DNA from 2 places in the Solibacillus sp. FSL R7-0682 genome. Region 2 is predicted to be linked to the other one. Evidence: riboswitches for the same ligand, from Rfam matches in the RefSeq annotation. Region 2 holds a riboswitch; the other holds the start of a gene.
The links. A riboswitch is a leader RNA that binds a small molecule or an ion and turns the genes downstream of it on or off. The one in region 2 is predicted to bind thiamine pyrophosphate.

Region 1: another riboswitch for thiamine pyrophosphate. It lies ahead of tenA (thiaminase II); the one in region 2 lies ahead of MKZ17_RS01750 (3-oxoacyl-ACP reductase).

The regions. Positions count from the first base shown of each region.
Region 1 is NZ_JBBOUI010000001.1:172,490-176,692, reverse strand. It holds gene thiD (bifunctional hydroxymethylpyrimidine kinase/phosphomethylpyrimidine kinase) at 64-876, opposite strand; gene tenA (thiaminase II) at 973-1,662, opposite strand; TPP riboswitch at 1,737-1,834, opposite strand; TPP riboswitch at 1,884-1,980, opposite strand; gene MKZ17_RS00880 (GNAT family N-acetyltransferase) at 2,061-2,534, opposite strand; gene MKZ17_RS00875 (DUF3923 family protein) at 2,560-2,784, opposite strand; gene MKZ17_RS00870 (quinone oxidoreductase family protein) at 2,884-3,852, opposite strand; gene MKZ17_RS00865 (hypothetical protein) at 3,970-4,203, opposite strand, start outside.
Region 2 is NZ_JBBOUI010000001.1:331,335-335,537, reverse strand. It holds gene MKZ17_RS01760 (hypothetical protein) at 1-73, shown strand, start outside; gene MKZ17_RS01755 (ABC transporter ATP-binding protein) at 73-939, shown strand; TPP riboswitch at 1,036-1,133, shown strand; TPP riboswitch at 1,195-1,293, shown strand; gene MKZ17_RS01750 (3-oxoacyl-ACP reductase) at 1,453-2,214, shown strand; gene MKZ17_RS01745 (hypothetical protein) at 2,606-2,755, opposite strand; gene groL (chaperonin GroEL) at 3,053-4,203, opposite strand, start outside.

The DNA.
Region 1 (4,203 bases), 160 kb from region 2:
TATGAAAATTATTCAAAAAAGAGATGGTTTGAGCTTGATTTTGCACCTTTTTAATTATCTAAATCAAAATACATGTACCGGACACTTCCCTTCAAATTGGCGATAGGCAAAATGGTTAGTAGGACCGAAACCATGCCCAATATTCAACGGCTCTTGGATAGCAAGATGGACAAACTTTTTCGCTTCAATAATTGCGTCTTTTAAATTTTGTCCCTTTGCTAATTGAGCAGTTAAAGCGGCCGAGAAGGTGCAGCCTGTTCCATGTGTTTGTTTTGTATTTATTCGTTCGGTCTCTAGATGAAAAGGAGGCTCGTTTAAAGTAAATACTGAATCCTTAGCCATTGCTCCATCTAAGTGTCCACCCTTCATCACAACACAGGAAACGCCTAACTTTAAAATTTGTTGAGCGGCTTCGTAAACATCTTGTTCTGTTCTAATTTTCATCCCTGTAATGACTTCTGCTTCCGGGATATTCGGTGTACAAACTGTTGCTAACGGCAGTAAATTTTCCTTTAATGCTTCAACGGCTTCTTTTAATAACAAGCTTTCTCCACCCTTTGCTATCATCACAGGATCAATAACGAGTGGTATTTGATATTTTTTTAAAATAGTTGCAACAGCTTGAATAATAGAAGCATCGAAAAGCATGCCTGTTTTAATTGCTTTTATATTAATGTCCTCAAGAACGGCACATAATTGCGCTTCTACAAATGCGGTGTCTACTGGAAAAACACCATGGACGCCTAATGTATTTTGCGCCGTTAAAGCAGTGATGACACTTGTACCAAATACATTTAACTCCTGAAAGGTTTTTAAGTCAGCTTGAATTCCAGCCCCTCCGCCACTGTCAGACCCGGCAATTGTACAGGCAATCATAGTTGCACCTCCGTTAAATACTCTATCTCGATTTGAAAGGTTCCACTATCATCATAAGTAAACTTTGCAGCTTGCTTATCCCCTGGTTGTTGTTGATTAATCAATTGAAGGCTCATACACGTACACTCCCTGCTTCCAATCTTGCATCGTCCATGACATCTCCCAAAACATCCATTCATAATAGCAACTCTTCTCAAAATGCTTTATAAAAAGTTGCTCTTTAGCAGGTTCTTCTTTTACAAACCGATTCAGCATATCTTTTTGTAATTGAATTGATGCCTTCATTTCATCGGAAGCGTAAAATTCAATCCATTGCTTATAAAGGGGAATTTGTGGTTTTGCATCTTTTAGTCTTTCCCCAATTTCTTGATATAGCCATGGACATGGTAAGATCGCCGAAAATGCTTCTGCTATTGTTCCGTTATGCAACGCATTATACATATGACTGACGTAGTTATAAGCAGCAGGCGCAGGATGAAATTCGCTTAGCTCCAGTTCACTCACTTGTAATACTTTAAAAGTAGTTTCGTGCAGCTCTAATTCAACTGTATGAATCAATTCCGCCGACTTTAAAAAATATTTAATATCTTCGTCATTACTCGCCTTTGCTGCTAACAATGCTAAAAGCTTTGTATAGTGCTTCAAGTAGTACGCATCTTGCAACATATAATACTTAAACTTTTCAAGTGGTAGCGTTCCATCTGCAATTCCCTGTACAAAAGGGTGTGTAAAGCTTGCCTCCCAAAAATAATCCGTTTCTTGTCTTACATTTTCACAAAAATCCATTGTTAGTCCTCCTTTTTGGTGGACGTAAGCGCAAAAAGGCGTCTCTAAACATAGAGACGCCTAAAAAGTGTAAATTACACCTAAGCATTGCTCCCTACGCCAGTATTAACTGTCAGGTTCTAAGGGTCAGGTTTTAACCTTCTCAACACAATGTGTCCCCCCGCAATTAAAAGATTTGCAAAAGAAAAGCCCTCCAAAAATGGAGAGCTAAAGTACATAATAATACTGTGCACTTTGCTCCCTACGTCCGTATTAACGGTCAGGTTCTAAGGGTCAGGTTTTACCTTCTCAACACAATGTGTCCCCCTGCAAATACATTTAATTGATTTCAGTCTACTGAATCTGTTTGTTATTTGCAATCTAATTTTTTACGTTAATTGCAAAATAAGCAAACCTTACTATAAATTTTTGATAAGCCGTAACTCATCTCGAATTGGGATCCCATCATTACCGATCAAAGGAATCGTAGGCTTAATTTTTCTAGCCTGTTCGACCGCATTTGGAAAAACTGCATCAATCTTATAGCCTCTTTTTTGATAGAACTTCAGTGCATTTAAATTATCATTCGTTGTCACTAAAGAAATCGTTTTAATGCCCTTACGTTGCACTATCTCTTCCACTTCTTTCGTTAAAAGAGATCCAATGCCCTTCCCTTCTAAAATGCTATCTAAAGAAATAATTTCTACTTCTTCATCATGAAATACATATGTCACTAAACCAAGTAATTGATTATTTTCTTGAAATACAAAGCCATCTAGTTCGCTGCAATTATAAGTCCCTGAAGAAATAACCATTTCCGGAGAACCCCAATGCTCATTAAAAAATTCAATGACCTTTTCTCTATTATGTTCTGTAATTGTAAATACCGTCATAATGCTCCTTCTCTATTCCTTTTCGTTATTCAACTGAAGCGGACTTTCCTTTTTTAATGAAATATAAAAACCCTAATTGGCACAATAAAATAAAGGCAAAAAACGCTACCAAAACAATAAAAGCAACTAATCTTAGTTCCGGCGTTTGCTCTGCTCCTGTGCCATCCACACTCCTAATACCGATAAATACAGATAAAGCAACAAATAAAATGAACCATAAAAAGTTTGTCACCCACCAAAGTTTCATCATGAGCTCATCTCCAAGAAATTTATTTTGCATTCAAAAATAAAAGATGTTTCTATGTTAAGCAAATTTCTCAAAAAATAATCCGGTATTTCTATGCTATATTCATTCAATTTTAAGTAGTACTTTTCCTTTATACTTACGGCTTTCGACTAAGCGATGCGCTTTTGCGGCATCACATAAATTGAATACTTGTGCAATTGGCAGTGTGATTTGATTAGATTCAAAAAACTGAATCACTTTTTCCGCAACTGGTGCTAGGCGAGCAGGGTCGTATTTTCTTGTTGTCCCTAAACTAAAGCCTCTAATATTTCTACAGCTACTATGTACATCACTTGTTTTAAAATGTCCCTCTTCTCCACTACTATTGCCAAATTGAACAAGGGTTCCATAAAGCGCTAAGCATTTTAAACTTTCACTTGTCACATCCCCTGAAACAGAGTCAAAAATAACATTTGCCCCAACTTTCTCTGTTTCCTTTAATACTTCCTGTGAAAAGGATGCATACGTACAGATGACATCTGCCCCTAATTCTTTTACGTAACTAGCTTTATCTAGGTTTCCAACTGTTGCAATGATTTTTTGTACGCCCGCTAACTTTGCTAGCTGTACGAGCATTGAACCTACTCCCCCCGCCGCACTATGAACGACGATCGTATCGCTTTTTTGTACTTGCCCAATTTCATGAAGCAGCATGTAGGATAAAATCGAAACAGTCGGCATTGTAGCGGCTTGTTCAAACGAAAGGGTATCCGGAATTTTATACACTAACAGCTCATTGGCTACAACGTACTCTGCATAGGAACCCGCTTTAGGAAATGCAATAACTCGGTCACCAATAGCAAATTTAGAATTTACATTTGTCTTTAAAATCGTCCCTGCGGCATCCAATCCTACCGTAAAAGGAAAATTGCCTTTTGCTTTATTTCCTGTTCGAGCTTTAATATCTGCATAGTTCACACTCGTATAGGCCACTTGGATGAGACATTCCCCATCCTCTATTTTAGGGATATCTACCTCAACATATGAAAGAACATTCGCATCACCAAATTCATTTTGAACAATTGATTTCATTAGAAATCCCTCCAATCACTTATAACCAAACTTTACCAATATTTAGTCCATAAGGAAAATTGAAGAACTTTATTGAAAGCTATAAGAATTAGTTATACATTTTCTAAAAGAAAAACTTTATCGGGCATATAATTTCAATAAAAATGCCCGAATATCTCGAATGTTATTTTTCATACTAGCTCTAGAATAGAAATGATAAATCTTATTATCGCTCTCCCAATGGAGCATCCAGCTTTTATATTTCGTATTTTGTCTACACAAAACAACTTCATTTATTGGAATATGTAAAGTAGAACCTCCCACTTTTTTTACGTTCCAACTTTGTCTACCTCCGACTTTACGCCCCATTTT
Region 2 (4,203 bases):
TGTCATTTTATTAATTAGTGGTAGCCTATTGTTCTTTATAGGGCTTTTATTTAGAAGGAAGGTGACATCATAATGGTATTACAAGTAAATAAACTCACAAAAAGGTATAAAAATAAAGCGGTCCTTCAAAATATCTCCCTTTCTATCGATGTAGGAGAGATTATTGGTCTTGTCGGGCCAAATGGCGCTGGAAAATCGACTTTAATGCGCTCTATATTAGGGTTAGAAGAAATTGAAAGCGGCACTATTCACTTGAAGGATATTTCTCATAACGATCCTGAATTTTTTAAATATATTTCATTTTTGCCAAGTGATAATTACTTGTATATGCAGTTAACTGGTTATGATCATCTCTCCTTTGTAGCGAATATTTATAATTTATCGCTTAAAGAAATAGACGATGTTATTGATTTAATCGGTATTCGCTCGTATGTTAATCAGCCTGTTAAATCCTATTCTTACGGGATGCGCCAGCATTTATTTATTGCTTTAAGTATATTAACAAAACCACTTATCATTTTAATGGATGAACCTTTTAATGGATTAGATCCAACGAGTACCATTGAATTAAAACAATTAATTCATACGCTCCATGCGCAAGGAATTAGTATTGTTATTTCAACACATAACTTAGATATATTAGAGGATTTGACAAATACAATTTGGTTTATTAAAGACGGTACACTATTCACAAATAATCTTGTAGCAAATATGAATGTACCATATGAAATAATGTACTTCTATAATGGGGATCTCACTCAATTAATGGGTGAGAGTCATCTTCCTTTCCAAATAAACGAAAATCGTATAATTACAGAGGCAACATACGCGATCGAAAAATATCTTCAATGGTTAATAGAAAATGATGTTCAAATTCAATCAGTGAACCCTATTAAACGAAATTTAGAAGAACTATATCGTGATTTTTATAATGTGTAACATCTATGAATTAAAGAGTGATGCTAGATAGTAGTTTTTGTGAAGATTTATGAGCTTGTTAAAGTAATTTTGTTTTGTTACACTCAAGGTAATTAAATGCATTTGCAGGGGGACACATTTGTGTTGAGAAGGTAAAACCTGACCCTTAGAACCTGACCGTTAATACGGACGTAGGGAGCAAAGTACATACTTATTATTTATTTGTACTTACTAAGGCTCCACGTTTTTTTACGTGGAGCCTTTCTTATGCAAATACTTTAATTGCGGGGGGACACATTTGTGTTGAGAAGGTTAAAACCTGACCCTTAGAACCTGACAGTTAACACTGACGTAGGGAGCAATTATAGGTGTAATCTACACTTTTTTGGCGTCTCTATTTATAGGGACGTCTTTTTTTGCGCTTACGTCCACCAACAGAGGGGGACAACCTATAGGATTTTTTGAAAAAGTGGAAAGAGTAATTGAAGGTGCGGATATAAAAATAAATAAAATTGAGTGAAGGAAGTGTTGAAAATGGACTTAAGTAAACAAACCGTTTTAATTACAGGTGCAAGCAGAGGTGTAGGTTCAGAACTTGCAAAAGCATTTTCAAAAGAAGGTGCTAACGTAATTATTAATTATAATAACAGCAAAGAAAAAGCAGAAAGATTGGCTAAAGACTTGGGAAGTAATGTAATTGCTTTAAAAGCAGATGTACGTAACAAACATGAAGTCGTAGAAATGATTAAAGTAGCAAAGGATTATTTTAATACGCCCGTTACAACAGTTGTTAATAATGCATTAATAGATTTTGAGTTTAATCCACTTACTCAAAAAAATGCCTTTGAATTAAACTGGGACAGTTTTAATAAACAATTTGAAGGAACAATTAGAGGTGCATTGAATTGTATTCAATCTGTTCTTGATGATATGAAAGAATTAGAGTTTGGTCGTATTATTAATATCGGCACAAACTTATTTCAAAATCCCGTTGTAGCCTACCATGAATATACGACAGCTAAAGCAGCTTTACTTGGTTTTACTCGTAATATGGCTAAAGAACTTGGCGGGTACGGTATCACTGTGAATATGATATCCGGAGGTCTTTTAAAACAAACAGATGCTAGTAAAGTTACTACACCAGAAGTATTTCAGATTATTGAAGATTCCACACCATTAAAAAAAGTAACAACACCGAGAGAATTAGCAGATACCGCCTTATTTTTTGCTTCCCCATGGGGACGTGCAGTTACAGGACAAAATTTAGTAGTCGATGGCGGGCTTGTAATGGATTAAAAGGCGATATGTACGGAAGTATCACTTCAGGACCTTAAGCTGTAGTGGGGTCCCGGCGAGGGTTCCACCTACAGTTTTACTTATTATCATTTACTGCACAACTCCTTTCATCTTGGGAAAATTTAATGACAGACTTATAAATATTTGAGGCGAGCAAGTAGAGCACCTAAATGAATTATGATGGACTTGGCCATTCAGATGATCAAATTACTATAAATTATTATCTCCATATTACGTAAGAAGCGGAAAAAAGCGCCCATAAGTTTACATAACTCACGAGGCACTTCGCTACTTAATTAATTTGTTAGCATTTCACTATCTTCAATTGAAAAATGAACTTCGAACAAGAAAAATATAGGGTGGTTTTAGTATACCTATGTTTTCATCCATATTATTTCTCTGTTTTTTCTTGCTTCTTTTTCAAATACTCCGCACGTATTTTTTCAAGTTGCTGCTTTTTATCAAATTTGGCAGGCTTGTTTTTTTCATGATACTTTGTCACTGCTACCTTACCTTTAGTATCCAATTGATATTTTCCCACTTTGTTCACCTACTTTTTTCGTCTTAAAGAGAATCTATTCAACAAATATAATATACCTTATTTTACTGAAGTAAACCTTATTCATGTACCGCTACCTTTGCGTACATCAATAAAAACATTAAAAGCTTCGTAAAATAAATCAAAAAAACCACCTCCCAAGAAGTTACTCTTGGGAAATGGTAATTGGGTTTCATTTAAATTGTGAGTTACACCATTTCAGAAAAAGTGGCTCACAGGAACAAAGGCACCGTTCGCGGCGTCCTGTCGCAACACCTTTGCCCCACATCCTTGTGAATGTTACATCATTCCTGGCATGCCACCCATACCAGACATATCTGGCATACCGCCGCCTGCTTCTGGGATGTCTGCTACTACTGCTTCCGTTGTTAAGAATAATGAAGCAACTGATGCAGCGTTTTGTAGTGCTGAACGTGTTACTTTTGCAGGGTCAACTACACCTGATTCGATCATGTTTACCCATTCGCCTGTTGCCGCATTGAAGCCAATGCCAACATCTTCACGTTTTAAACGATCTACAATAATTGAACCTTCAAGCCCTGCATTTTCAGCAATTTGACGTACTGGCTCTTCTAATGCACGTAAGATGATGCGTACACCTGTTGCAACGTCACCTTCTACTTCTTCAAGCACTTTTTCTACTGCGCCGTAAACGTTAAGAAGTGCTGTACCACCACCTGCTACGATACCTTCTTCTACAGCCGCGCGAGTAGAGTTTAATGCATCCTCGATACGTAATTTACGCTCTTTTAATTCTGTTTCTGTTGCTGCACCGACTTTAATGACAGCAACACCACCAGCTAATTTTGCTAGGCGCTCTTGTAATTTCTCTTTATCAAACTCTGAAGTAGTTTCAGCTAGTTGAGCACGGATTTGGTTGACACGACCTGCTACTGCATCTGTATTACCTGCACCTTCAACGATTGTTGTATTGTCTTTAGATACGATTACTTTTGCAGCGCGCCCTAATGATGTTAAGTCTGCTGTTTTTAAGTCTAAACCAAGATCTTGTGTAATAACTTGTCCACCTGTAAGAATTGCAATATCTTCTAACATTGCTTTACGGCGGTCACCGAAGCCTGGCGCTTTTACAGCTACCGCATTGAATGTACCACGTAATTTGTTTACAACAAGTGTTGCAAGTGCTTCCCCTTCTACATCTTCAGCAATGATTAAGATTGGACGACCTTGTTGAACAACTTGCTCTAATACAGGTAAAATTTCTTGGATATTCGAGATTTTCTTATCTGTAATTAAAATGAATGGGTTATCCAGCACTGCTTCCATCTTGTCTGTATCTGTTACCATGTAGTGAGATGCATAACCACGGTCAAATTGCATACCTTCTACGACATCTAATTCAGTTGTGAAGCCTTTAGACTCTTCAATTGTAATAACACCGTCGTTTCCAACTCGTTCCATCGCATCTG